Regions from separate parts of the Desulfotomaculum defluvii genome, predicted to be linked through region 2. Evidence: a T-box and tRNA genes for the amino acid it is inferred to sense, from the RefSeq annotation. Region 2 holds a T-box; the other holds one or more tRNA genes.

Region 1 (14,941 bases), on a different contig from region 2:
ATACCCCTGTTGAATTTTCTAACAGATATGAGATAACACCATTTGTTTATGGTAGCGAAATGACGAATTGGAAGTCATTTAACCCTGCCATAGGAGAACTAAAAGGTAAATTTATGATTGTACAAGATTCAATAATGTCAAATTACGTTTCCGCAGATGGGCAGTATACTGGTTTTGAATATCTTAAAAAAATTGACGATTTAATATATGAAAATAGAGGGTTTGCTTTTAAAAATGATAAAAAAATGTCTTCATGGGCAGTTCAATTAAAAAAGATTGATTAAGTATCTTATTAGATTCATTTCACATTCTTCTTATATTGTGCAGTTAGTCAGAAAAGCGTGACTTTCTTTTGAATTTTTTTCGTGAGACCATAACAAAACCATTGAAGCGAGGATGTATCATGACCAAACAGCATATCTATACAATGAGTGTCGCAAGTGTCTATCCCCATTATGTTACGAAGGCCGAGAAAAAAGGACGTACGAAAACAGAAGTCGATGAAATCATCCGTTGGTTGACAGGATATAGCCAGGAAGGGTTAGAAGCGCAACTAGAAAAACAGACAGACTTTAAGACCTTCTTTGCGGAAGCTCCCCAACTGAATCCTTCACGGACTTTGATCAAAGGTGTGGTCTGCGGCGTTCGAGTTGAAGACATCGAAGAACCAATTATGCAGGAAATTCGCTATTTGGATAAGCTGATCGATGAGTTAGCAAGGGGAAAAGCAATGGATAAGATTTTGCGGAAATAATGATTAATAACAACAAGGGTCAATAAAATAAAGTATGGGTAGTGCCTTTTGTAAATTTAAAAGGCGCTACCCTTTTTCGTTGGTTTGCCTAAAATACCATAAGAGAATAATTGTACCAATTACATCCAATAGAAAAGTGTTATCTATTGATGCCAGTTTTGGGATTGGAGAGGCATTGGTTTCGGGCTTGGTAAATCCCGATATCTATAAGGTGCGGGATGGCAAAATTTATGATAAAAAGATTTCAACTAAAAAATTGGCCATTTATGTAGTTCCAGAAGGAGGTACCAGGGAAGGGGCCATAGATGAGGCAAAACAGAATAGCCAGGATTTGGCTCAGTTAGAGGGCGGTAAAGAAGTCACCAATTCTCTACTTGCTTTCCTTGAAAAGTATGGTATGCGTTGTCCCGGAGAGATCGATATTACCAAGCCCCGTTGGAGTGAGAAACCGACGGCCCTTATCCCTATGATACTAAATAATATTAAGAATTTAGAGCCTAATGCCAGTAAGATGATATTTGAACAGGGGCGACTGGAAGCGGAAGAAAGAGAGCGAGAGTTTTTAAAGAGATTGGAACAATTGCCCGGTGGAAAAAGAAAAGCCAAAAAGACTAAAAAAATGCTTAGTGTGCTTCGAAATGTGATTGGTTTTAGAGAATACCCTAAATACTCCTTTATAAAACGGTTCCAGATTTATAAAAATGCCTTGCTCAAAGAAGCCTCTTTATTGGTGGAAAAAGGCATCCTCTTAGACAAGAAGGATATTTACTATCTAACCTTTGAGGAATTTAGAGATGTCGTTTGTACAAATAAGTTGGACTATAGCATCATAGTTAAGAGAAAAGCAGAGTATGAGGTTTATGAGAAACTGACGCCGCCTAGGGTGATGACCTCCGATGGAGAGATTATATCTGGTCAATATAATGCCGGAAATTTCCCTCAGGGTGCTTTAGTGGGAGTAGCTGTTTCTTCTGGAGTAATAGAAGGCAGGGCTAGGGTTGTACTAAAGCTTGAGGATGCAGTTTTAGAGGAGGGAGATATACTAGTCACGGCTTTTACTGACCCTAGCTGGACTCCATTATTTGTTGCGATAAGAGGACTGATTACAGAAGTGGGTGGATTAATGACCCATGGTGCTGTCATTACTAGAGAATACGGCATTCCGGGGGTAGTAGGTGTAGAAAATGCTACAAAATTGATTAAAGATAGGCAGATGATTAGAGTCAACGGAACTGAAGGATACGTAGAAATATTGTGACATAATAGGAACATAAAAATGTCAGAGGCATAACTACAAATTAATACCGCTAACCTTTTTCGTACTGGCTTTAAACGGTGTAATATAATCTCGTGAACGTATCATTAATGCGACTCTTAAAGAATTATTTTGGGTCAGGTGAAGTTCGTCATGGCTTTGACGGATTGGCAGAAATTTATTGTTGAGTTGAGCGCTAACCCCTTGACCGGGAACTTGCTCGGCTCGGTGGTACCCTTGTCCTTGGCTGGAGCTATCATCTGGCGTTCATCCATACAAGGTGCAATGATTGTAGCCCTGGGAAGTCTTTTGACTGTCATCCGTCATACCCGAAGGGACAATTAAATAATCAAGAAAAAGGTGTAAGCATTTAAGACCTTATAAACCAATGGTTTGAAAGAATCTGTATAGAATAATATAAGGGTATTGTCCTAAAGTAATTTTAAGGAACAGTACAGTTTATTATTTTAATTTCAAATTGAATAACTAATCAAACAACTCTTTTTTCTTCTTCTGTTGTTATTGCGGAGGATGATATACGATACCTAAGGGTGACGGTTCTCACCGACTCTTGTCTACTCCATTGAATTAGGGGAAAGGTGGAAATAAATTTATGAATGATAAAATAGTAATAGTCACTGGTGCAAATTCGGGTATAGGCAAGGCTGCAGCAATCAGGTTTATAGAAGAAGGGTACAAGGTTATTATGGCTTGCCGTAATCTTGATAAAAGTAAAAAAGTACAACAGGAAATAATTGAACTTACTGAAAATGACAGAATTGATTTGCTTCAACTTGATATGTCTTCCTTTAAATCAATAGAAGACTTTTGTTTTGGGTTTAAAGAAAAGTATAAAAAGCTGGATATATTAATTCATAACGCTGGATATTTCAATCATGGTGAAAAAAATTATCAGCTTAGTCCTGATAATATTGAACTATCATTTGCTACTAACGCAATTGGCCCATTCCTAATGACCCAATTGTTGACTGATATACTTAAAAAGTCGGAGGATGCGAGAGTTCTCAATGCTTGCACTACTAATGTCAGGCACTTCTTTGAACCAAAACGGAAAATAGACTTTGAGAATTTGCAGGGGGAATTTATGGACACCAGGCCTTATAATATTTACAAAATGTATGGCGACTCTAAAATGGCATTATTGATGTTAACATTCAAAATGGCAGATAAATTAAAAAAAGATGGCATCAAAGTAAATGCAGTTCAAATACCTGCGATAAAGATGTCAAAAGAAACGATGAGGAAATTTAAATCAGCGTGGAGAATTGCCGCAGTTGTTCAAAATGTTTTCAGCTCTTCACCAGAGACCATGGCAGATACCTACTTCCATATATGTACTTCCGAAGAATTTAAAGATATTACAGGTAAACTTATCAACAATAAAAGGGAAATTATGCAATCATCACATTATGCCAGCGGATTAATACAAGAAGTAAAACAGCTTTTTGATAAGGGCGTTTACCCTAAATATGCTGATAATATAGATAATATTGAAATGGTGTGGGATTTAGCTGTTAAATTAACTAAAGCTAAGATGAAAATATATGACTAACAGTGACGACGCATTCTTCTTATTTTGTGCAGTTAATCAGAATAGTTATTAAATTTATGGTTTTAAGAAGTGTTCCATAATAGTGAAAAATTGGTGGTTGGTCTTTTTTGCGGCTAATGTGTTAGTGCTTATATTATTGTACAATAATGAAAAAAAACTAAATTAGCGAAAGAATTAGAGGTGTAATTATGTTTAGAGATATGAGAAGAAAAAAACAATTATTATGCAGAGAAGAGACGATTGAAATTATAAAGTTATGCACATCTGGAGTTTTAGGTGTAATTGGTGATGATGATTACCCATATACCGTTCCAGTAAGTTATGTTTATATAGACGGCAAACTATTTATACATAGTGCAAAGCAAGGGCATAAGATTGACAGTATAAAAAAGAATGATAAAGTAACATTTTGTGTGATAGAAAAAGATGAAGTAAAGCAAAAAACTTTTACTACCCATTTTAGGAGTGTTTCCATCTTTGGTAGAGCAAGGATTCTTACAGGGGATTCTGATAGGCGATATGCCCTTGAAAGTTTAGTTAAAAAATATTCACCTGATTATATTAAAGAAGGACAGCAAGAAATTGAAAGAGACTGGAATAGAGTATGTTTAATCGAAATCAAAATCGAACATATGACAGGTAAAGCAGCTATTGAAATTATCAATGGTAATAAGTAAAATTTATGGTTTCAAAAAGTGTTTGCAGCCAGATATTAGCAGAGCACAAGGAGGCGAAAACAGTATAAAAATCAGATTCTGTATATAATAAAGCAAGGGTATTGTCCTTAGTGTTTTAAGAGGCAGTACCCTGTTTTTGTTACTTGTCAAATCTGCCTAAAAAATAATGAGCTAATTGTTCAGGAAAGTAGGTAAATATTTGGTAGCAATATGTGAATACGTAAATGGATAATGTGGCAGAATAATACAGTGGGTAACTAACCTATTAATACTTATCTACGTTAGAATTCTCATTTTGGAGGATGCATATGAGTCAAAAGGACTTGGGGCAGATGAAAGAGATGGGTTTTGGACAAGCATTCAGAGCAAATTTTCTGGGTGATGCTCCGAACTGGTACAAAACAACAATTCTCGCTTTTCTGGTGTTGAACCCAATTTTGTTGTTTACAGCCGGTCCGTACGTTACCGGTTGGGTGTTGATTGCCGAATTTATCTTTACTCTTGCAATGGCGCTAAAATGTTATCCGCTTCCTGCAGGTGGACTTCTTGCGATCGAGGCTGTTGTGTTCGGGCTTACTAACCCATATTCGATCTATCACGAAGTTCAAATGAACCTCCCAGTTATTTTGCTTCTGATGTTCATGGTCGCTGGGATCTTTTTTATGAAAGAAGGTCTTGTGTACCTGTTTTCTAAGATCCTTACCAAAGTACGATCTAAAGTCGCGCTTGCATTCCTGTTCTCTATAATGGGTGCAGTTCTTTCCGCTTTTCTTGATGCGTTAACCGTAACGGCGGTGATTATCGCCGTTGGATATGGATTCTACAGCATCTTCCACAAGTTTGCTTCCAGCAAAGAAGTATACGAAAAGTATGACGTCAATAACGATCATATTATTGATGGCAAATATTATGAGGACCTGGACCAGTTCCGTGGTTTTCTGCGCAATCTGATGATGCATGGTGCCGTGGGTACTGCATTGGGCGGAGCAGCAACACTGGTTGGTGAGCCGCAGAACCTAATGATCGGTACCATTATGAAATGGGATTTCGTTGATTTCTTTTTAAACAGCGCACCTGTGTCTATCCCTGTAATGATCGTTGGTTATACAACTTCCATTTTCTTGGAAGTCACCAAGTTTTGGGGCTACGGTTATCAGCTTCCCGAGTCTGTTCGAAAAGTTATGGAAGATGATGTAAAAACTAAGGATGCGGAGATGGATACTCGTGGACGTGTACGCCTGATTATTATGGCTATAACCGGCGTTGTGTTAATTATCTCCCTGGCGTTACACCTGGCAGAAGTCGGTATTATTGGCCTGATGATTATCATCCTGCTTACCTCTTTCAACGGGGTTATTCAGGAAGGGAAGATCGGTCATGCGTTTGAAGAAGCACTGCCGTTTACTGCGTTGCTGGTGGTATTTTTTGGTATCGTTGCGGTTATTCATGACCAAAATTTGTTTACGCCAATCATTCAGTGGGTACTATTGAACGTAGAAGGACAGAATCAGCTTGTCGCTTTCTTTGCGGCAAACGGTATCCTTTCTGCAATTAGTGATAACGTATTTGTCGCTACCGTATACATGTCAGAAACGCAGAAAGCGTTTGAAGCTGGAGTCATTGCGCAGGAACAGTATCAAAAAATGGCAGTTGCAATCAACATGGGTACAAACATCCCTTCTGTTGCTACACCAAACGGTCAGGCGGCGTTCCTGTTCCTATTAACCTCGGCACTTGCTCCATTGATTCGCCTGTCTTACATGGAAATGGTGAGACTGGCTCTGCCATACGCTATTGTTATGACTATTACAGGTCTTTTGGCAACAATGTACCTGTTGTAATCAAAAATAAGTTGAAGAATCCCCATAACTTCAGTTTTCTTAATTAGTAAACATAGCAGGGCAGCAAATAGCTGACCCTAGCTTTTTTTTAGCCATCAGCTAAACGGCCATGGGCCATGAGCCTTGGCCCAAGGTCTCTGATGTCTATTCACATCCGTCAAGGCTCATAAGGGTAAGATATAATAAGTCTAGGCTTCTTTGCTTAGAATAGTTCAGGCACATGGGGTAAATCTAAGTGAAACAAAAAATCACAAAGAGGATTTGCTCATTTACCGTCGAATAAATTTATAGAAAAGGTAGGAAAAATGAATAGTATAAGATTATTTATAGCCATTGACATACCCCCGGAGTTAAAGGATCGACTAACAACAGTACAGGATTCTCTTAAAGGTTACACTTCCGGGGTGAAGTGGGTAAGTCAGAATAATTTTCACTTAACACTAAAATTTCTCGGTGATACCCCAGAGGATCGCTGTAAGGATATTGCTGAAGCCATGCGGCAAAGCTGTCAGCAGTTTTCCTCCTTCACTCTTTCATTACAAGGTTTAGGTACCTTTCCGGGTAGAGGAAAACCCAAAGTCCTATGGATGGGTATACATGGCCATAAGGATATATTACTGGCGTTACATAGTTCCTTAGATAAAAATTTGGCTAAACTGGGCTTCATAATGGAGTCTCGAAGATATTCTCCTCACTTGACCCTAGCTAGAATAAAAGATTTTTGTGACACAGCTAGACTAGGGGCAGAAATTGCTAAGCATGAGTATGAAAATTTTGGACAATGGCAAGTCACCAGCATTCATTTGATCCAAAGCACCCTTACATCCTCCGGACCAATTTATACAACATTAGAAACGGTCTTAATTAGCCATTAGACATTAGCTATTAGCCGTTGGCTTCGCTGCCGTGGGAAGTCTCATCCCAAATATGTCATTAACAGCTAAATGAAAGAAGCTTAAAGTTAAAGCCAAAAGCTAAAGGCTAACAACTAGAAGGGGTCTAATCAAAAATAATTTGGCATAGAGTTTTATAGACTATGCAATATATTCTATTTGTTTGCATCATGATACCTCTCAATTTATTTTTTAGGAGGTTAATTATGATAATACTAGGCTTAAACGGCAGTCCCAATGCTGATGGTAATACTGCTTTTATGCTGAGTAAAGCATTGGAAGCAGCAAGTGAACTGGGAGCAGAAACGAAACTGATTCACTTGGCGGAATGTGTGTTAAGTGCAGATCCACTGTTTTGTGATGCTTGTACAAACCCTTGTGTGGGTGCCTGTTATTTGGATACCCCTCTAGGAAATTTAATGGAACTGATAAGAAATGCAGATGGAATTATTTTAGGTAGTCCAGTTTACTTTGGTACTATTGCTTCACCAATGAAGCTTTTTTGGGATAAAACCAGAGCACTGCGTAAAGAAAAGGCTTTAGTAGATGTAGTGGGGGCAGCAATTGCTGTGGGTGCTTCTCGTTTTGGTGGGCAAGAACTAACCGTACGTGCCCTACAAGATATCATGTTAGTGCATGGTATGACACTGGTGGGGGATGGAGCCTATGGAAACGATCCTGGGCATCACGGTGCCTGTGCCCAAAAACCTGCGAAAGATGATCCCTTGGCCGCAAATCGCAGTAGGATAATTGGCCGCCGTGTAGCAGAGGTGACCCAAGCCACCAGTTCCTTGCGGAAAAGGAAAAAAGGATAGAATAACACATGGAAATTCGCCGGCAAACCGAGGAGCTTGAAGCAAAATTTTTATCGCCTTTAGCCTGCCTTAGTAAGAATACTCAGGGCAGGGAACGGCAAGAAGAACCCTGTCCAATAAGGACTGGATTTCAGCGTGATAGGGATAGAATTATTCATTCTAAGGCATTTCGAAGACTTAAACTTAAAACACAGGTGTTTATTATCCCAGAAGGGGATCACTATCGCACCCGTTTAACCCATACCCTAGAGGTAGCTCAGATTGCCAGAACCTGTGCCAAAGCTTTAGGACTCAACGAAGACTTAACCGAAGCTATTGCCTTAGGCCACGATTTAGGACACACTCCCTTCGGTCATGCCGGTGAAAATGTCCTAGATAGCCTCTATGAGTTGGGTTTTAAGCATAATGAGCAGAGTCTCAGAGTAGTAAAATATTTAGAGGGTGACCATGGCTTAAACCTTACCTACGAGGTTCTTGACGGTATTTTGAACCATACTGGTCCCCATAAACCTAAAACCCTAGAGGGGCAAATTGTAAAAATAGCTGACAGAATAGCCTATATCAATCATGACATTGATGATGCCCTAAGAGCGGGAGTATTAGAAATCAGAGACATTCCCTGGGATTGTTTAAGTGTACTGGGAGTAAGACATAGTCAACGCATCCATACAATGGTGTATGATCTAATACAATTCAGCATGGGCAAATCAGAAATAGGTATGAGTAAACAAATTCACGAGGCTATGAACAACTTAAGAACCTTTATGTTTGAACATGTATATATTGGTTCTGAGGCCAAAAAAGAAGAAGAAAAGGCAAGGCATGTGGTGAGAGGACTATATCTTTACTATGTTGAAAACTATCACCATTTACCCCTTGAAATGCGAAATAGGATAGAGCAAGAGGATGTTTCCAGAGTGGTAGTAGACTATATCGCTGGTATGACTGATCGTTTTGCAGTGGCTCAGTACAAAAAACTATTCATTCCTAAAGGATTTCCTTTAGAATAAGTTAGTGTTTATATTAGATGCAAATATTGGCAATAATAGAGCTGTTGCCATTAGAAAAAATGTCGAAGTGTTGCAGGAGATTTTTTAATCGTAGCGAATAATCTTTAAACTGTAGTTCGGATTCCGGGAGCATTCCAAGAACAGGAAAAACCCCCTGTCCATTAAACCAAAACAAGGAAGGAAATAAAGGGGTGATTTTATGGCTGGACGGATTCCGGATTCTGTAATAGAAGAGATTAGGCAAAGAACTGACATTGTCGAAGTTATATCTAGGTATATTAATTTGGAAAAACGCGGTAAGAATTATCTGGCCCTTTGCCCCTTTCACCAGGAGAAGACACCTTCCTTTAACATAAACCAGGAAAGGCAGATATTTCACTGCTTTGGTTGTGGCGTTGGGGGGGATGTCTTTAAATTTCTAATGATGGTGGAGGGTCTTTCTTTCCCCGAGGCTGTAAGGTCCCAGGGAATAAGAATTGGTATTGATGTTCCTGAAGAGGCTACACCAAAGGATAATATCCAGCAAGCTAAGAAAGACAGAGCATTAAAAATATATGGCCTAGTAAGAGATTTTTACCGTTTCCTTTTGACTAAAGATGTAGGCATTCCGGCAGTAAAATATTTAGATTCCCGAAATATCACTGGTACCACCAGAGAAAACTTTGAGTTAGGTTATGCACCCCCGGGGTGGGATTCATTAACCAGATTTTTAACAGCCAAAGGTATTTCTGGAGAAGAGTTGACAAAGCTAGGTCTAGTACATAAGAAGGAATCCGGTGGTTATTACGATAGGTTTAGAAATAGAGTTATGTTTCCCATTTGGGATAGTCAGGGGCGGGTTGTGGGCTTCGGTGGCAGAACAATGGGGGATGATTCTCCTAAGTATCTAAACTCGCCAGAAGGGGAATTTTTTAAAAAGGGTCAACTTCTTTACGGCTTACATATAGCCCGTAAAGGTATTAGAGAGCTAGGGTATGTTGTTTTAATGGAAGGTTATATGGATGTAGTTGCAACCTATCAGCATGGTGTAACCAATGCTGTAGCATCCTTAGGAACTGCCTTTACCCGTGAGCAGGGAAAATTACTTATGAGTTATACCCACGATGTTGTTATAGCTTATGACTCAGATAATGCCGGGGTCAAGGCAGCAGTTAGATCAGCAGACATCCTGCAAGATTTAGGCTGCCAAGTCAGAATTGCTACCATAGTTGGAGCAAAGGATCCCGATGAGTATATTCAAGCTTATGGACTGGAAGGTTGGCAAAAGGTAACTAATCACGCAATGCCAATGGTCCAATATAAGTTATTGCAGGCAGCACAGAAACACGGCCTACAAACTCCAGGTGCAAAGCAAAGAATTCTTCAGGAGGTGCTACCCAATTTGGCTTCTGTGGCCAGTGCCATTGAATTAGAAGATACAGTTAAACAAACGGCCACAGTTTTGCAAGTCAACTGGGAGACTGTGCTGGAGGAAATTAAAAATTATAAAAAAAACACTAGAAAAAAACCTTTATTCAAGGATAATTCTGCAAATAATAGTCATAATATACCAAGTATGAGGAAATTTTTGCCTCAGCAGCCAAAGGACGCGAGATCTGTTGCTGAAGCAGGTATACTACGATTAGTCATAGAAAAAAATGAATTTCTAAATTATATTCTTAAGAACTTAGGCACTAATTTCTTTCAAAATAGTTTATACCAGAAAATATTTGATGTATATCTCGAGAAGGGACAAAATTCAACCACGAAATTATTGGATGAGTTAGATGAAATATCCCAAGGGGTTGTAAGAGGTCTACTGGTTCAAGAGACTCCAGGAGAAAATGTAGATCAAATACTTTCTGATTTTATTAATACCATAAAAAGATCCAGTGAAAAAGCAAAACTTGATGAATTGTTAATGCAATTGGCTGCGGCGGAGAAAAGCGGAGATACCGAAAGGGTAATTCAGCTGAGTCGTAAGATTAATCTTATCATGAAATCAGAGGGGCCCGAAAGGGGAGTGGCAACATGAGGGACGAAGCGAAAGTAGAACAAATTAAAGGATTAATTGAAAAAGGCAAAAAACGCGGGGTACTAACATATAACGAAATCATGGATACCCTTCAGGGTACCGAATTGTCGCCAGACCAAATTGACGACATTTATGAAAAGATTTCCGCTATGGGTATTGAAGTTGTCCCCTTAGCCAGCGATTTAGAGCCTCTGGAAGTAGATGATTCAGTGGACAATACACCTGAGGAAGAGGTCGAAGTAGAAGTAGATTTAAGTATTCCTGAGGGTATTGGTATTGATGACCCCGTTAGAATGTACTTAAAGGAAATTGGCCGGGTACCACTTCTATCCCCCGAAGAGGAAATAGAACTGGCCAAACGCATGGAGCAAGGTGATGAAGAGGCTAAACGTCGTCTTGCTGAGGCTAACCTGCGCCTAGTCGTAAGTATTGCCAAACGCTACGTGGGCAGAGGTATGTTGTTCCTAGATTTAATTCAGGAAGGGAACCTAGGCCTAATTAAAGCCGTAGAAAAGTTTGATTTTCGTAAGGGCTTTAAATTCAGTACCTATGCAACTTGGTGGATACGTCAGGCCATCACCAGGGCCATTGCAGACCAAGCTCGCACCATACGAATACCTGTACACATGGTGGAAACCATTAATAAGTTAATCCGTGTATCCAGGCAATTGCTTCAGGAACTGGGCAGGGAGCCATCGCCCGAAGAAATTGCTAAGGAAATGGACATTTCCGGTGATAAAGTCCGGGAAATTATGAAAATTGCCCAGGAACCTGTTTCACTGGAAACTCCTATTGGTGAAGAAGAAGATTCCCACTTGGGCGATTTTATTGAGGACGCAGATGCCCGAGCACCAGCAGAAGAAGCTTCTTTTACTCTGTTGCGCGAACAATTGGATGAAGTTCTTAAGACCTTAACTGACCGTGAGCAAAAAGTACTAAGACTGCGTTTTGGCTTAGATGATGGTCGTGCCAGAACACTGGAAGAAGTAGGGCAAAAGTTCGGTGTCACCAGAGAACGTATTCGTCAGATCGAAGCAAAGACCTTACGGAAATTACGTCACCCTAGCCGTAGCAAGAAGTTAAAAGATTATCTAGATTAAAAATAAGAAAAATGAAATATTGGGTTGACCTCACAGGGTTGTTTTAGTATAATAACTTTCGTGATGATGCTCCTCGATAGCTCAATGGTAGAGCAACCGGCTGTTAACCGGTAGGTTGTAGGTTCGAATCCTACTCGGGGAGCCAAATATAAGGGCCTATAGCTCAATGGTGGAGCATCCGGCTCATAACCGGCTGGTTCCAGGTTCGAGTCCTGGTGGGCCCACCATCTTAGAAGTGGGATATGAGAGGTTGGAAGTGAGAAAACCTCTTCAAATTAAATCTCACCTCTAACTTCTCACATCTCACCTCTCAAACGGCCCCTTGGTCAAGTGGTCTAAGACACCGCCCTTTCACGGCGGTAACACGGGTTCGAATCCCGTAGGGGTCACCAAATAAGATATGGGCGATTAGCTCAGCTGGGAGAGCGCCTGCCTTACAAGCAGGATGTCGGCGGTTCGATCCCGTCATCGCCCACCAAAAAAGCCTTACTCTTTTGAGTAAGGTTTTTCTTTTGTTAAGAAGAAAAAGGGGAAGGTTTGTATGCTTTCCTTCCCCATTTTTCGTAATAGCTTAATTCTTAAACTTCTCAATATCTTTTTGTTCGTTGTTTTTCTTGCGCAAAGTAGTTAAAACACTACTTAAATGCTGCTCCATTGCCTTTTTTGCTTCATCAGCTTTGTGTTCAATAATAGCTGTCAAAACACGCTCGTGTTCATCAATGGAACGAACAGCACGTCCTGGTATAAGGTGGGTTTCAATGGTGTTTCGATCCATCATATCGAGAATGTTTTCTGTTAATATGGCTATGACTGGGTTTTGTGATGCTTCAGCTACCAACAGATGGAAGTTGTGGTTTAATTCTGCGAATCTTTCAGGGTAGTCAGCTTCATCGATGGTTCTAGCTTCCTCCAAAAGGGATTTAAGTTTAATATATTCCTCTGGGGTACAACGTTCAGCGGCCCAAGCAGCTGCAGCCTTTTCCAAAAGAATACGGACTTCATAAATGTACTCTAGAGTATCTTGATGGTAATGTAGAAGTTGTGATAGATGTTGCCCGACCATATTACCATCGGGAGTTGCCACAAAAATACCAACTCCGTGTTTAACTTCAAGTAGACCAATACCTGCCAAGGTTTTTACAGCATCTCTAATCACAGTACGGCTGACACCTAAATTCTCCGCCATGTCACGCTCTGTGGGAAGACGGTCTCCAGATTTTAATTGTCCTGTATTTATAAGGTTTTTAATATAACCAGCAACCTCGTTACGAAGGCTTTCACCGCGCCCAATTCGATTGTTAAACATATAGACACCCCTGCTTTTTATCCTTAAGAGGTAATACCTTTAAAAAGTATATTACAGTATTTCACAATATCAAACAATATGTAATCGTAATAATTTTAACAATTATATAATAGACAAAAAGATTAGAAAAAATCTAGATAAAATTTAGTTTAATAATATGGGAAATTAATTTTGTCGAATTAGGTCGTGTCAATGACATTTTCTTATTGACTAATTAAGTTATCAATTGTACAATCTTTTTAGCTGGTATTACCACATACCTAATAAAACATACCTAATAAAACATACCATGTGGAAAAATTTATCTTAGTATAAGAATTTTTTTGTGGCAAATTACCAAAAATAAAGTAGCTATGATAATTGCTACACATGAGGTGAGTAAATTGAAAACCGTAGTAACTGAATTAATCTGGGAAGAGGGTCTGGAGATCCTTAGAGAATTAGGGGAGGTTGTTTACGACCAAAATCTTTGGAAAAGTGACAATTTAGCTGAAGCTATCAAAGATTGCGATGCCCTGATCGTAAGAAACCAAACAAAAGTAACTGAAGAATTAATGGCTCAGGCCCCTAATTTGAAGGTTATCGGACGTTTGGGTGTAGGCTTGGATAACATCAATGTTGCTGCAGCCAAAGCCAAAGGTATTCCTGTGGTGTTTGCTCGTAATGCCAATGCTGTTTCCGTTGCTGAATATGTTTTTTCGGCTATGTTTTCCTTCTCCCGTCCACTGGAAAAGGCTACTCAGGATGTTAAACAGGGTAACTGGAACCGTAAACTCTGGACTAGGGAAGAAATCTATGGCAAAACACTGGGACTCATCGGCGTAGGTGAAATTGGTGCAAGATTAGCTTCCCGAGCTAAGGCCATGGGTATGAATGTACTTGGTTTTGACCCGTTTTTGCCACCCTATGAACTTGCTTGCACAGATATCGGTGTATGCATGACTTCTTTGGAGAAAGTATTGGCCGAGTCTGACTATGTAAGTTTGCATGTTCCTTTGAATGATAAAACCAGAAACTTAATTAATAAAGATAGCCTAAGCACCATGAAAAAAACTTCTTACATAATTAACACTGCCCGGGGTGGCGTGATCAATGAAGAAGATCTTTATGAAGCACTAAAGGCCAACACCATCGCAGGTGCTGCCCTAGACGTTTTAGCAAAGGAACCACCAACAGGCAATAAACTGCTGGAGTTAGACAACGTAATCTTGACACCACATATTGCTGGGCTTACAGAAGAAGCGCAGGTTCGCACCTCAGAACTGGTGGCCCGTGAATGTATCAAGGTTTTACGTGGTCAAGGATCCATGTGCGTAGTAAGGTAATTCTAAGAACCGGAGGGTGAACAATGAATTTTTCTGCAGGAAAATTGCTTGAATTCTGCTCCAACCTCTTGCAGGGTGTGGGTGTTCCTAAGGCAGATGCCGACATTGTAGCAGAGGTATTAGTAGATACAAGTCTAGAAGGTCTAGATACTCATGGCATTAGCAGGCTTCCTATTTATACAACCCGCATTCAAAATGGTCGGATTAACCCCAAAGCCAGTATTAAAGTGAACAAAACTGCTCCTGCTGTTGCGGTGGTTGACGGTGATAATGGTTTAGGGCAATTAGTCGGTGTAAAAGCAATGGAAGTGGCCATTAACTTGGCTAAAGAAGTTGGCATGGGCGGTGTAACAGTAAAACACAGCAATCATTATGGGG
Region 2 (14,941 bases):
TTGGGAGGTTAGCATGGATTCTGTGGTTCAAAAGTTAAATCATACTATTAAAAAGAAAAAGGACAGTAAAGTACAAAGGGACGGCAAGAAAAAGGAAAAGAAGCCCACCCCGATGGATTTATTGAAACTGGAGATTGCCGAAGAATTGGGCCTAGCCCATAAGGTTAAGCAAGATGGTTGGGGCGGCTTGACATCAGCTGAGTCAGGGCGGATCGGCGGCATTATTACCCAGCGAGCAAAAAAGGGTATTATTGATCTAGATGCACTGCGAGCTAAAGATTAATGATTATCGTTCCCTACAGTTCCACTTACGTCATAGCTGTAGAATAAATATCAAAAAGAGTGTCGTTAGCTATTGAAAAATAGTTTCACGACACTCCTTTTTTAATCCTTAGCTATAAGACATGAGCCTTGGGCCTTTTTGCACATTGGATATTTGGCACATGGCGCACAGCCAGAACCAAAATAACTCTTAAGCAAAAAATGCAAAAAGCTGAAGGCTAACGGCTGAGGGTTGATGGCAAATTATAATTCACTGGCCACTGTACTTTTTACCACCTCAGCACAACGGGGGCAAAGGGTGGAGTGTTCGGCGATGCTGCCCACTTCTTCATGGTACATCCAACAGCGCTCACACTTGGCACCTGGGGCGTCAGTCACCTGGACAGCTAGTTCCATTTCTTCTGCTTTTGCTGCATTTGCTGGGGCATCAGTAAATGGGTGCAGATTTACTTTGGAAACAATAAATAACGTAGTTAACTCAGTGGCCATTGGTTTAAGAACTTCTGCCACTTCTCCTGCCATATAAAGGTCTAATTGGGCTTCCAATGCATTACCAATAACTTTATTCTGACGGGCTACTTCCAAAGCCTTTAATACCTCTTTGCGAATTTCATGGATTTTATCCCATTTCTTCTCCAACTCAATATCCAAATACTCCACATTCACTTCGGGCATATCTAGCAGTTGCACACTAACAGCACGTTCTCCCACCACAGGCATGTATTTGTAAATTTCCTCGGTGGTAAAGGCCAGTACCGGAGTCAACAGGCGTACTAAAGCATCCAATGCCTCGTAAAGAACAGTCTGGGCTGCTCGACGCTCTAGGGAACCCGGCACGGCGGTATAAAGACGATCCTTGATAATATCCAAATAGAAAGCACTGAGGTCCACAACGCAATAATTGTGTATGGCATGGTAAACAACGTGAAACTCATAATTTTCATAGGCAGCCAACACCTGCTTAATTAACTTGTGTAGTTCCATTAGGGCCACACGATCTAACTCAGGCAATTTCTCATAGGCTACCTTATCCTTAGCAGGATCAAAGTCGTAAATATTACCCAGTAGGAAACGGGCAGTATTTCTAATCTTACGGTATGACTCGGTCATCTGCTTTAAAATATTCTGGGACAAGGCTAAATCAGCTCGGTAGTCGGCGGAGGATACCCATAGCCGCAGGATATCTGCACCCATCTGACTGCAGATTTTTAAGGGATCCACTACATTACCTAGAGATTTAGACATCTTGCGTCCCTTTTCATCCACGGTAAAGCCGTGGGTTAATACAGCTTTATAGGGGGGTTTTCCTGTCACCGCCACAGATGTTGACAAAGAGGAGTTAAACCAACCCCGATGCTGGTCACTGCCTTCCAGATAAAGGTCCGCAGGACGCTGTAGCTCCGGCCAAATTTCAGGTTGATCTAGCACGGCCAGGTGACTTGAACCAGAATCAAACCAAACATCCATGGTATCCATTTCTTTGCTGAAATCCTTGCCCTTGCCACAGTGAGGACAGGTCAGACCAACTGGCACCAATTCATTGGCTTCCTTGGCAAACCAGATATCGGCACCATGTGCTCTAAATAGACTTTCAATGTGGGTAATGGTTTCCTCAGTGATGATTTCTTTACCACAATCATTGCAGTAAAAAATGGGGATGGGCACACCCCAGGTCCTCTGACGGGAAACACACCAGTCGCCACGACCCTCTACCATATTGTAAATACGATCTTCACCCCAGGAAGGTACCCATTTTACATTGCGGATGGCCTCAAGTGCTTCTTGACGGAAACCATCCACCGATGCAAACCACTGCTCAGTGGCCCGGTAGAAAATAGGTTGCTTACAGCGCCAACAGTGGGGGTACTGGTGTTTAATATTAACGTGGCCCATTAAAGCATCCCGTTCTTTTAATTCTTCGACGATGGACTTGTTGGCATCCATAATAAACTGACCCTGAAACTTACCACCCTCGGCGGTAAATTTACCACGGTTGTTAACAGGAGCCAATACAGGCAGTCCGTACTTTTTACCAACCTGGAAGTCTTCTTCACCATGTCCTGGTGCTGTGTGTACCGCCCCAGTTCCTGCTTCCAGTGTTACGTGTTCCCCTAAAATAACCAGAGACTCTCTATCTTCAATAAAGGGGTGCTGACAAATAATCCGCTCCAGTTGTTCCCCTTGATAGGTGGCCAAAACTTCAATCTCTTCAGCTTCCACAGCTTGTTTGAAGGCTTCTAGTAATTCTTTGGCTACAACAACTTTCTGTCCCTTCAAAGAAGCCAGTACATATTCAAATTCTGGATGCACACTGATGGCTACGTTAGCCGGTAAGGTCCAGGGAGTGGTGGTCCAGATTACCACCGCTGCATCTTGGGGTAAAACACCCTTTCCATCCTTTACAGGGAATTTTACATAGATAGACGGAGAAGTTTTATCTGCATATTCTACTTCTGCCTCAGCTAGAGCAGTTTCACAGCTGGCACACCAGTATACTGGCTTTAGGCCCTTGTAGATATAACCTCTTTTAGCCATCTCACCAAAGACACGAACCTGGGTAGCTTCGTATTTAGGTATCAGGGTATAATAAGGGTTTTTCCAATCACCCCTGACCCCTAGACGTTGGAATTCTTCACTTTGTGTGTTAGCCCACTTTAAAGCATAATCTTTACATTTGGCTCGAAACTCTACTGGGTTTACTTGGTGGCGGTTAAGACCCAATTGTTTAATAGCTTGTTGCTCAATGGGCAGACCGTGTGTATCCCAACCTGGTACGTAGGGGGCATCATAGCCGCTCATGGAACGGTATTTGACAATCATATCCTTTAACACTTTGTTTAAAGTATGTCCTAAGTGAATATGCCCATTGGCATAAGGGGGGCCATCATGCAGAATGAACTTGGTTTTACCTTTGTTTTTTTCCTGTACTTTGTTGTAGAGGTCAATCTCCTCCCAGTACTTTTGAGTTTCCGGTTCCCTCTGGGGTAAGTTTCCACGCATAGGGAAACCTGTTTGAGGTAAATTTAGAGTTTTGCCATAATCCACCTGTATTTCACTCCTGACCTTTGCATTTAATTAAGAAAAAATAAAAGCCCGTCCCAAAAGGGACGAGCTATTTTACCCGCGGTACCACCCTCATGAACAGGCTAAGCCTGAACACTCGATACATTGATAACGGCAACGCAACCGGCCTAACCTACTCCCTGTTTTCAGGTTTCAGCAGGGCACCTCCCGGGTGATCTTCAAAGGATGGTGCTGATCCGGATTCCACCAAGTACCGGACTCTCTGTACAGTTACCAACCATCTACTATCCCATTCAAAGGTTCTGTAAATATTCATAAACAGAATTATTATAACCAAAAGCAAGCAGAAGGTCAACATTTGCAAATAATTGTCGCACTAGCTGTTAGCTGTTAGCCTTAGTCTACGACTAAAGGCTAATAGCTAATGGCTAACAGCTAAGTACAGAACGTACCATTGCTTCACTGACTCCCCGTACCCGGACCAATTTATTTCGACCAGTATGACCTGAGATAATTTCAATGTTAGATTTAGCTATTCCAAAAACCCCCGCCAAAAACTTACAGCAAGCTTCATTGGCAGCCCCATCCACTGGAGGTGCAGTCAGACGAACTTTTAAGGCTCCCTCCATCTCACCAGCCAGGCTGTTTTTAGAAGCCCTTGGCTGAACCCGTACCTTTACCACAACCCCATTTTGATCCTCTTTAATGTCTATCATCCGGTCCACCCCCAATTAGCCATTAGCTTTGAGCCTTTAGACTTTACTTTTGAGCCTTTAGCTATCTGAAAAATGTCCCGACAATTCAACGATACCGTAAGTGACATTTTGTTTAAAACTAAAATTAGCCGTCAGCTCATTTACCCATGGCTGTGGGCTTTTTTGCTTTTAGCTAATGGCTAATAGCTATATTATGCCGTGCTCCCCTCATCCACTGCCTGTATTTTCCCCTCAACGAGCTCCATCTGGGATTCTAACAGGGCTTTAAATTTTGCCCTAAAAACATTGGCTTGTTTCTCCAGATGACGATATTCTACCAAAATGGCTTCAACCCTTGCTTCAGCCATTTTTAGCATCTCCTCGGCTTTACGAGATGCATCCTTCACCATACAATCAGCCTCGTCCTCAGCCTTCTGAGTAATGGTTTGGGCCGAAAGTTTGGCCTGCTCTAGTAGAATTCTAGATTCCTGTTCAGCATTATTCTTCATATCTGCAGCACTTTTTTGAGCCATCACTAAGGTGCGCTGTAAAGCATCCTCTAAATCCCGGTAATGGACAATGCTTTCTTGACTCTGGCTTAATTGCTCTTTTAACTCCTGATTTTCTATATACATTTTTTCATAGTTGTCTTTTATTTTTTGCATCCATGCATCTACTTGTTTGGTGTCATAGCCCCTTAGGACTTTGGCAAACTCCTTTGCCTGAATCTCCACTGGCGTCAAGTAACTCATTTTGAAACACCCCCGCTGCTATTTTACCTTGGGAGCTTGTCCCAAGCTATAAATAACGTTTTAATACTATACCTATTCGACCACTTTTGGTGTTTCCTTTAATCTCAGATATTTCTACTCTCCCCCGCCCTCGTATAGATAGCATATCTCCACTTTGGACCGGGGCAGCCAGATTTGAACAAGTATGCCAATTTAAGTTTAGTCTTTCCGCTTGTATTTCCCTAGCAATGCGGCTTCTGGAGGTGCCAAAACCAGCTGCGGCCACAGCATCTAAACGGAGGGAGGCAACAGTTGTTTTGATTTCTTTCACTTTTAATTCCGGTAATACTAACTCCATGGGGCCAATTTCCCTAACTTCCACCCCAACTTTATGAACTTTGGTCAAATTTGTCATTAGGTAGGGAGCAACTTCCTGAGCTACCATCACCTGACAGCCCTTAGGGGTAATAATTAAATCCCCAACCATTTCACGTTTTAGGCCTAATCCTAATAATGAACCTAAAAAATCCCGGTGATTAACCTTCACCATTTTAAAATTACCTTCTACTTCCAAGATGGTAATTTCATAATCGATGTCTGTACCATCCAAATAGTCTGGGAAAATGGCCGTACGGGCTCTTTCTGCTATTTCGTAGCCACCATAGGTGGCAAAATCTAAGTCTTGCATTCTTTCCAGCAATGAAATGATGAGACCCGTATGATACGGGTCATAAAAATGGGTTAACTGAGGAGTATGATTTTTTAATACAGTTTCCACTGTGTCTAAAACCTTTGTCAATATAGCCCTTTCATCAGAACTAGTTACATGACCCACAAGGGACTTGCGATCCAGCCTCATTTATCTTACCAAGTTAAAAATAAAGGATTGAATCATTCTTAGTACTAAGAAAGCTACAATCGGAGATATATCAATCATCCCAAGGGGCGGTATCACTCGTCTAAAAATATTTAGATATGGGTCAGTTGTTTCGTAAAGGAATCGGATTATTGAGTTATGTGGATTGTGTGGAAACCAGGATAATAAAATTCTTGCTAACAACATCATCTCATAAACCCAAAAAGCTACCTCGAGAAAAGATAATAAACTGTACATGGTTCACCCCGTCATCTTTTAACTTTTTATGATTTGGCCCAGGCAAAAATACTTTTTTCTTTGGTTTCTTTTCTTGTCTCATTAGCTATATCAATATTACTGGGTACAAAGAGAAAAATATTTTGCCCAACCTTCTGCATGTCACCATTTAAGGCAAAGGTTGCTCCGCTAATGAAATCCACTATACGCCTCGCCTGGTCAACACCAGCCTTTTCTAAATTTACCACAACGGCTCTCCGGTTTTTTAGGTTTTCCGCTATCTGGTGTGCCTCATCAAAGGATGCCGGTGCACAAACAACCACTCTAAGTTGACGACCTGAGTGAATACTAACAACAGGCGCGTTTTTCCTTTTTACCTGCTGCAGGTTTTCTTTCTTATCTTCGGCCACCCTTTCTTCTGGTTGTTCTTCCGTTTCATCAAATCCGATAAAACCCAGAATTTTATCAAACATACCTATAGCCATCCAATTCCCTCCTTTAGTACCTACTGCCAAAAATAGCCGTTCCTATTCTTACCAGAGTCGCCCCTTCTTCAATGGCTACCTTATAGTCATTGGTCATACCCATAGACAAATGCTCCATACTTACTCCCGGAATATCCCGCAAACCATTGGCAAGCTCTTTTAACTGTCTGAATACTGGCCTAACTTCCTCGGGATTATCCACAAAAGGTGCAATGGTCATTAATCCTTGGATTACAACACCGGATAGGGCTGCCGCATCTGAAACAAAATCGCGCACCTCTCGGGGTGCTAGACCAAACTTTGTTTCCTCCCCGGCCACATTGACCTGTACCAATACTGGTGTTACAATACCCGCTGCCAATGATTTTTTGTCAATCTCTTCAGCCAACGTCCAGCTATCCAATGAGTGTACCAGTGCAACCTGACCCATTATATATTTTACTTTGTTGGTTTGCAGGTGACCGATTAAATGCCAACGGGCCCCGTGTACTTCTGGAAACTTATTCTGTAATTCCTGGACTCTGTTTTCTCCTAAATTAAGAACCCCTGCAGCAACACATTCCTTTGCTTTGGCCGCAGAGACATTCTTTGTCACTGCAATTAATGAAATCTCTGCGGGATCTCTCCCAACCTTTAGCGCACTTGCAATAATTTCTTCTTTTATAACTGAAAGATTATTAGCGATACTCAATGTCTTTCCCGCCTTTTCTAAAGTTTGTCCCCCTCCCGGACAAACCTTGGATTGACTACATAGGATATACCAGGCTGTATATCCGTACCTTCAATTGCTGCTTGTCCATCTAAACGACCATTTATATTCACAGGCACCCAGCGGACAAGGCCCTTCCAAATAATATACAAACCTTCTTTGTTATCCCTACTTACCAGTGCTTCTTCCTGTATAAGTAAACCCTCGGTCTCCCCTGTGATAATTTCAAAGTTGATTTTTCGGTGATGTAGGATTTCATCTGGATAATTTTTTAAGACCAAGATGAAACCTTTCTTTTCTGCTTCGTTTAACAATTTATCTACCTTTGCTGAAACCAGTTGATTTTCCCATTGTAGTTTTAGTTCTTTGTCCTTAAGCTGTTGCAGCTGTTTAAAATTCTCAGTTTGAAGTTCACCGGCTAAAAATATTGGTGCCAAATTATCAATCACTTTGGCTACAGGGGCACCTTTTTCAACATTTCCACCTACTGGTGAATCAGTGCCAGTATTTATTTTATCCAAAGGTGGTATTTCAACAACATCTAAATTGCCAGGAACTAAAATAGTTTCCAGTCCATCAATATGTCTACAAAACATACCACCATGGGGAGCATTTACGGCATACTGTTTTAATCCCGAGATAGTATCCATACTAGGTGCTTCCAATATACCAAGGGTAGTACCCCCTTTTGCCCTTTGACCATCTGAAATAGAATACTTCATTACTCCCTTTAGAGGAGCATGGATAAGGTATTCATGCTTAATCAATACGGCTTCTGCTAAAATTTTTCCTGTAAGTTGCCCAGGCTCTAGGGCTTCAATGCGTGCAAAACTTCTATATATAAAGCCCTTAAGACCTAACAAAAACCAAAACAATAGAAGTAAACCTAAACAAAGAAATATCACCTTTATCACTAGCTTTTTTCTAGAACCTCTTTTTTTTGACTTGCTAGCATTTTTTGGGGTCAAAAGTATCACCTGCCTAAATATGCCAGTTAAAACTTTTCGACGGGGTAGCAAAGAATTCCTTTGTAAAAAAAACACCCATTAGGGCGTTTTTTCCTATTTTCAATTGATTAACTCTCCTTATTCTACTGCAAATATCTGTGCCTACAAGGGCAAGGTAAAAATAAAGGTACTACCTTTGGAGTTGCTTTTTGCGTAAATTTTCCCACCATGGGTCTCAACAATGTGCTTACAAATTGACAACCCTAGACCTGTACCCCCCATCTCTCTACTTCTGGCCTTGTCAACACGGTAAAAGCGCTCAAATACCCGAGGTAAATTTTCTTCTGGAATACCTATACCAGTATCAGACACTGCCACTTTCACTTCTTCTTTGTTAAAGGTAATTGAAGTATAAACCTTTCCACCGGGAAGGGTATATTTTATGGCATTATCAAGTAGATTAATCATGACCTGCGATAGGAACCCCTGATCTCCGGGTACGGTGGGCAAATGATCCTGTATCTCCGTCGTTAATGTAATATTTTTTTCTTTGGCTCGTCCTTCAAACATCGTCATCATATTCCTGATTAGCTCAGCCAAATCAACAGGTTGTTTACTTAGCTTAGTGCTCCGATCTTCTAAACGGGACAGCTTTAATAGATCATCGATAAGATTTGCTAAGCGTTTCCCTTCGGCACTGATAATCTCCAAAAATTTTCGGGCAATTGTTGGTTCCTCAATGGCTCCATCCAATAGGGTTTCCACAAAACCATTAATGGATGTGAGGGGTGTTCTCAATTCATGGGAAACATTTGCTGCAAAATCAGTCCTCATACTTTCCAACTTCCGTCTCTCCGTTACGTCGGTTAGAAGACCAACTACCCCAATCTTCTCATCATTATTTCCCTTTAGGGGCGTAACATGGATACGAAACAACTTAGGCTTTGGTGTTAAGACCTGTAGTTCACTATTGGCAACCGGCTGCATCTCATGCAGCGCCTTTCTAAAAAGCTCTTCTAATTCGTGATTACGAATAACTTTTATAAGTTTATACCCTAGCCAATTTGATGCTTTGATGTTAAATATACCCTCTACCACGGGGTTGATCAAAATTACATGACCATGCTTATCTAGGGCAATGACCCCGTCCGCCATACTGTTTAAAATAGCTTGGGCACGGTTTCTTTCTTCGGTAATTACGTTTAAATTTTTTCTAAGTTGCCGGGCCATGTAGTTAATACTCCAGGCCAGATCATCTATTTCCTCTTCACCTTCTACCCGGATCTCAGTATCCAAAAAACCCCCAGCCATTTCCTGGGCTGCAGAGGTAATCTGTTCAACTGGCTTAATTAACCGTCTTAGCGTCAACCAAGCCATGAAAACTGTAATCCAAAAGGCTCCTAGCAGAACGGTAAGAAAATTGACCATGCCAAAGGAAAAAAGTAAAGTAAGCAGAAGATAGATAAAAAAAAGGCAGGCATAACTTGCTAAGGTTCGCTGCCTAATCCCCTTTAACACCCTTCTACTACCTCCTTGAAACGATAGCCGACTCCCCTAACAGTCTCAATAAATTGAGGTGCATTAGGTATTTGCTCCAATTTTTGTCGGATATGACGAATATGAACGTCTACCGTTCTAGAGTCACCGCCGAAATCATAACCCCAAATTTGCTCCAATAAGAAATCCCTTGTAAATACCTTGCCAGGGTTTTTAGCCATATACCTTAATAGCTCAAATTCCTTAGGCGTAAGATCTTGTTTTATGCCATTGTATGATACAATAAACCGCTCTTGGTCAATGGTTAGCTTGTCCACCGTAATTTTACCCGCATCATCTGATGCCTTATTTTCTACAGTGTGCCTCCTTAGGCGCGCCTTAATGCGGGCCAACAGCTCCCGTGGGCTAAAGGGCTTGGTAATATAATCATCTGCTCCCATTTCCAAGCCCAAGACTTTATCTAATTCCTCACCCCGGGCACTGAGCATAATGATGGGGATAACACGGGTGGTGCTTTGCTGATTTAAAGTGCGGCAGACAGCTAGACCATCCTGACCTGGCAGCATGACATCCAATAATATAATATCTGGAAGTTCTCTTTGGGCCATTACCAAGGCCGCATCCCCATCAGCAGCTAGAATTACTTCAAATCCTTCCCGTTCAAGATTATACTTAATTAACTCACGGATGGGTTGTTCATCATCCACCACAAGAACCTTGGGCATTACTTATCCCCTTTCTTTCGATTACTTTATCATAATCAATGATGCCATCCGACCAGTTTTTCCTTTTTCTGCACGATGAGAAAAAAACATATCATTATGACAAACAGTACACAGCCCGGCTGTAGTAATATTTTCCTGTTCAATTCCCGCCTCCAATAAAGCACTGCGGTTGGTTTCCCACAAGTCCAGTTGCCAGTGGTTGTCACCTACAGGTGTAAGCAGCTTTGGCCATTCTTTAAACTGGCTGGCTACCATTTGTTGAACTGGTTTATCCACTTGATAACAGCAGGGACCAATGGCTGGCCCAATTCCTACCAGAATATCCCTGGAGCTACAGCCAAAGGCCTTCATCATCTGCCGCACTGTTTCAGCGGCAATTCGCTGTACCGTCCCGCGCCAACCTGCATGAGCTAACCCCACGCATATTTTCACTGGATCATAAAAAAGTAGCGGTACACAATCAGCATAATAGCTGGAAAGAGGCACACCGGGTACATTAGTAATCAAAGCATCTGTGTCCGGTAAGGCTGTTTCATAATCAATGGCCCCCAGTCCACGGTGTTCTGTACCAACTACTTTGACCCGTTTGCCATGTACCTGAACAGCTGCAACAAGATCTTTATGGTTAATTCCCAATGCTTGGCAAGCTATTTTACGGTTGGTCCTAACATGCTCTGGATTATCACCCACATGAAAGGCCATGTTTAATTCTTGATAGGGTCGCTCACTAACGCCCCCCAATCTTGTAGTAAAACCATGGACAATTCGATTTTCCTTAGCAAAAGCATTGAACCGGATAAACTGACAATTATCCTTTTTGTCAACGGTTATTCCCTGCATTTAACTCAACCGCTCCTTAGCTAATATTCTCGTTAACATCCTCCTGTACAACCTCATTTATCTGGGCCTCAAACTGGGCCAATTGGCGTAACAGCACGGAATACTGGGTAGGAGACAGATTTCCCTGCATAATTCTGGACATCTTTTCATTAATGCTATGCCAGGTATCAACAAAAATTTCTGGCACAACTTGTTTTGGCAGATCGGGTGTCAAGTCGATTTTTTCTAACCAACCCGGTACTTGTGCCGAAATCCCTGATGTACTAATTAATCTTGTCAATTCAGCCGCAGCAGTGGTTTCACCATGCACCACAAATACCTTTTTTAAGTCTTTGGAGAACTGTTTTACCCAATTCAATAAGGCTGGTTGGTCGGCATGGGCAGAATAGCCATCGATATGGCGAATTTCCGCCTTGACGGCAACTTCCTCCCCGTGAATCCGGACTGTTTTTTCACCAGAGAGAATACGACGCCCTAGGGTTCCCTCTGCCTGATAACCCACAAATAAAACCATACATTCTGAACGCCAGAGATTATGTCGTAGGTGGTGTTTAATTCGCCCGGCATCACACATGCCACTGGCGGAAATAATGATGGCCCGGCCATTGTAAAAATTTAGTTGCCTTGATTCTTCCATAGACAGGGTGGTCTTGATGTTAGACATTTCCAAAGGGTTGTGTCCTAGGGCAATTAATTCCTTGGTTTCCTGGTCATAAATTTGCGTATTATTACGGAAAATTTCCGTAGCCCGGATGGCCATAGGACTATCTATATAAAGTGGCATATCTGGAATGGCATTTTTTATACGCAATTGATTGATACTGTACAGAATATCCTGGGTTCGCCCAGCGGCAAAGGCAGGGATAATTAACTTGCCACCCCTTTTATGGGTATCAATAATGGCTTTTTGCAGGAGCTCCAATTTGTTATCGATATCTTCATGCACTCGGTTGCCGTAGGTGGATTCCATAATGACATAATCTGCCTCAGCAATAAAAGAAGGGTCTTTAATAAAGGGTTGGTTTGTATTACCAATATCCCCGGAAAAGACGATCTTAGTTTCTTTGTTATTCTCCTTTACCCACATTTCAATAATAGAAGAACCTAAGATATGTCCGGCATCTCTAAAACAAACCCGAATATCCGGACTAATAGGAATCACCTCATTGTATTGAATCCTTTCAAAATAATTTAACGCCCGGGCACCATCTTCGGCGGTATAAATAGGTTCTATGGTTTTCCGTCCCTGTCGACGGTACTTACGGTTCTTTCGTTCAACCTCCATCTCTTGGATGTGCCCACAGTCAGGTAGTAATATTTCACATAAATCTACAGTGGCTGAGGTGGCAATAACTTTCCCTTTGAAGCCGTGCTTGATAAATTTAGGAATCAGACCACTATGATCAATATGGGAATGAGTCAATAAAATAAAGTCAACGCTAGAAGGTGCCAGAGGAAAATTACGGTAGTTGCGCTCTTTTATTTCCTTGGAGCCTTGAAACAAACCACAATCAACCAATAGACGGGTAGAACCTGTATCTACTAAGAAGCAAGAACCTGTAACGGTTTGGGCTGCTCCCAAAAACTGAATATACATTTATATAACCTCCCCCGTTCTAAACTCTACTACTTATTTCTTGAAAATATTACGAAAACCTTCATTTTTTTAGCTATTTGCCCTTAGCTTTTGGTCCTTAGCTTTTGGCCAATAGTAAAGGGCTAATAGCTAACTTGACAAATCTGTAAGATACTTTTACTCTAAGTATGGTCATACTATTGATGTTTAACACGGAGGTGTTCACTATGCCTATATATGAATTTCGTTGTAAACACTGTGACCATCGGTTTCAGAAACTCTGCTCCCTAGGTGAAAACGGAGAAAACATTGCCTGTCCTTCTTGTAAAGCTGATAACCCTATAAGGGTAATGTCTGGTTTTACTCTAAACAATCCTGGCGCACTAGCGGGTAGCCGTGGTGACAGTTGCCGTGGTTGTACTTCCAGTAATTGCGATGGCTGTAGAAGCTAATCCCCGGGGATGAAAATTCCCCCGGGGATTTTTCTTTATAGACTTAAGCAGCGTACTTCAGCCATATCAATACGGATACGGCTTCTGTTGGTAGGGCGGGGAGTAAAGGTGAATACCAGTTCTGCATTTACCGCTGTACCGGGAACATCCCCTGTGGTAAAGGTAAATAATTCGAAGCGTTCATCTTCAATAATAGCTGGTGAAAAAGGTCCTTGAGGAGCTACACCAACCACCCTACCGGACCTGTCACGGAAAAGTGCTTGAATGCCAAATTGGAAGTTACCAACGCGGGAACCCTCGACATCTTCAGCGACCCGGAAACTTATCCGGTTATTACTACCAGCCGTGATAGGAAAGGTTTGAGAGAGTGTCGATCGTTCACTGGGGTCATTACCCATCTCTACTGAGTATCGACCACTAAAGGCAATGTTAGAACGACGAACATTACTGGCACTCCAGCCAGCTGGCTGAGTAGCTGTACGCCAGCTTTCAAAACTGCTATTAGTTAGCAGGTTTTCACCAGTACAGGCACCGGGACCAGGTGGTCTTGTGGGTTGTGGTGTCGGTGTAACTCCAGCGCGAATTCTAAATCTTCCTCTTATGGACTGATTTCTGAAACCTTGGGCAACATTAATAGCATCTAGAATAAAATTACCCGCTGCAACCTGGTTACCTAAATTATTAATTTGATCCCAAGTATAACGGTAGATAGCATATTGATTTGGACGAATTGTTACAGTACCGGATTGTTGAGTAAAAAATCTGCCTCGGGAGTAACGCCAAACCTCAACAAGGTCGGCAGCCCTGCGGACAATCAGATCAAACCGTTGGCCGGTGGAATATCGTAAAGTAATGGGACGGTTGGTTACATTGATTTTGTATAGAGTAATGGGAATCCGTTCCCCCCGGGCGAAATCACCATCACCAATCACTAAAATATACAGCAAACCATTCACTAGTCTGCTAGTATATTGGGCACCACTAATACCTTGCACCCTTAAGACGGTATTAATGGTGGTGCTGTACTGAGTGGCTAATTGGGATTCAATTTGATTGTCAAACTGATTGGATAGTTCAGCTGCTTCTTCTTGATTCTCGTTACTGATGATGTCTTCTTCTCCATTGGGAACCGTTAATTGTTGTCCCACATTAATCAGATTAATGTTTGAAACCTGAGGATTTAATTGTTGAAGTTCCGAGATTGAAATGCCATATTGCTGGGCTATTCTTGAGAAAGTATCCCCTGGTTGCACAATATATACTGCCATCACTGTCCCTTCCTTTCGACAAAAGTCTTTAGCACATTCTATGCCGCAATAAAGGAAAGTGTGAATGCGACAGCGGGGACGGTTCTCTCTGTCGCATTTTAAGTTTGTGACTTTATGATTTTTGCGACAGGGAGAACCGTCCCCGCTGTCGCACAATCGTACGCATTAGACTAACTATAGCTATGCATCCCAGGCATCAGCCAGGTAACACCAAACAGGGTAAAAATCACTGCAACAAAGCCAAAGATGGCAAGCCAGGCAGTACGTCTTCCCTGCCAACCTCTAGTAAAACGCCCATGCAAGAATAGGGCATAGACCAGCCAGGTGATCAGTGCCCAGGTTTCCTTAGGGTCCCAACTCCACCAGGTACCCCAGGCCTGTTCGGCCCATACTGCTCCAGTGATCAATACCAGGGTTAGGAAGACAAAACCAAAGGCAATCACCCGGTACAGTAGTTTATCTAATGTTTCTGTGTTTGGTAGTAGGGAGACCCCCTGGGCTAAGGCTGTATTGCCAGGCCCACTGGAACCAAGGGATAGTGGCTGGGTATCTCTGATTAAATAAAGTACACCAATCCCAAAGGATACCCCAAAGGCACCATAGGCCAGCACTGCCGT

Evidence for each region. A T-box is a leader RNA that pairs with one kind of tRNA and senses whether it is charged. The one in region 2 lies ahead of ileS (isoleucine--tRNA ligase), so its partner is inferred to be a tRNA-Ile.
Region 1: it has a tRNA-Ile gene. The T-box ahead of ileS (isoleucine--tRNA ligase) is inferred to sense a tRNA for this amino acid. The anticodon was not compared.

Annotation. Positions count from the first base shown of each region.
Region 1 covers NZ_BAAHYV010000007.1:79,677-94,617, forward strand. The annotation lists gene ACYQ03_RS07450 (hypothetical protein) at 1-284, shown strand, start outside; gene ACYQ03_RS07455 (DUF2200 domain-containing protein) at 404-754, shown strand; gene ACYQ03_RS07460 (PEP-utilizing enzyme) at 789-2,012, shown strand; gene ACYQ03_RS07465 (hypothetical protein) at 2,163-2,354, shown strand; gene ACYQ03_RS07470 (SDR family NAD(P)-dependent oxidoreductase) at 2,623-3,582, shown strand; gene ACYQ03_RS07475 (pyridoxamine 5'-phosphate oxidase family protein) at 3,771-4,259, shown strand; gene nhaB (sodium/proton antiporter NhaB) at 4,568-6,100, shown strand; gene thpR (RNA 2',3'-cyclic phosphodiesterase) at 6,406-6,975, shown strand; gene ACYQ03_RS07490 (flavodoxin family protein) at 7,200-7,808, shown strand; gene ACYQ03_RS07495 (deoxyguanosinetriphosphate triphosphohydrolase) at 7,817-8,818, shown strand; gene dnaG (DNA primase) at 9,018-10,832, shown strand; gene rpoD (RNA polymerase sigma factor RpoD) at 10,829-11,932, shown strand; tRNA gene ACYQ03_RS07510 (tRNA-Asn) at 12,003-12,077, shown strand; tRNA gene ACYQ03_RS07515 (tRNA-Ile) at 12,085-12,159, shown strand; tRNA gene ACYQ03_RS07520 (tRNA-Glu) at 12,249-12,324, shown strand; tRNA gene ACYQ03_RS07525 (tRNA-Val) at 12,335-12,410, shown strand; gene ACYQ03_RS07530 (FadR/GntR family transcriptional regulator) at 12,504-13,238, opposite strand; gene ACYQ03_RS07535 (hydroxyacid dehydrogenase) at 13,613-14,563, shown strand; gene ACYQ03_RS07540 (Ldh family oxidoreductase) at 14,587-14,941, shown strand, end outside.
Region 2 covers NZ_BAAHYV010000008.1:295,292-310,232, reverse strand. The annotation lists gene ACYQ03_RS16885 (alpha/beta-type small acid-soluble spore protein) at 14-283, shown strand; gene ileS (isoleucine--tRNA ligase) at 526-3,327, opposite strand; T-box leader at 3,383-3,612, opposite strand; gene ACYQ03_RS16875 (DUF167 domain-containing protein) at 3,735-4,022, opposite strand; gene ACYQ03_RS16870 (DivIVA domain-containing protein) at 4,214-4,753, opposite strand; gene ACYQ03_RS16865 (YlmH family RNA-binding protein) at 4,800-5,591, opposite strand; gene ACYQ03_RS16860 (YggT family protein) at 5,592-5,846, opposite strand; gene ACYQ03_RS16855 (cell division protein SepF) at 5,873-6,310, opposite strand; gene ACYQ03_RS16850 (YggS family pyridoxal phosphate-dependent enzyme) at 6,324-7,001, opposite strand; gene ACYQ03_RS16845 (biotin/lipoyl attachment domain-containing protein) at 7,019-7,996, opposite strand; gene pnpS (two-component system histidine kinase PnpS) at 8,129-9,484, opposite strand; gene ACYQ03_RS16835 (winged helix-turn-helix domain-containing protein) at 9,478-10,188, opposite strand; gene pgeF (peptidoglycan editing factor PgeF) at 10,210-11,028, opposite strand; gene ACYQ03_RS16825 (MBL fold metallo-hydrolase RNA specificity domain-containing protein) at 11,045-12,625, opposite strand; gene ACYQ03_RS16820 (FmdB family zinc ribbon protein) at 12,832-13,056, shown strand; gene ACYQ03_RS16815 (BsuPI-related putative proteinase inhibitor) at 13,092-14,324, opposite strand; gene ccsB (c-type cytochrome biogenesis protein CcsB) at 14,495-14,941, opposite strand, start outside.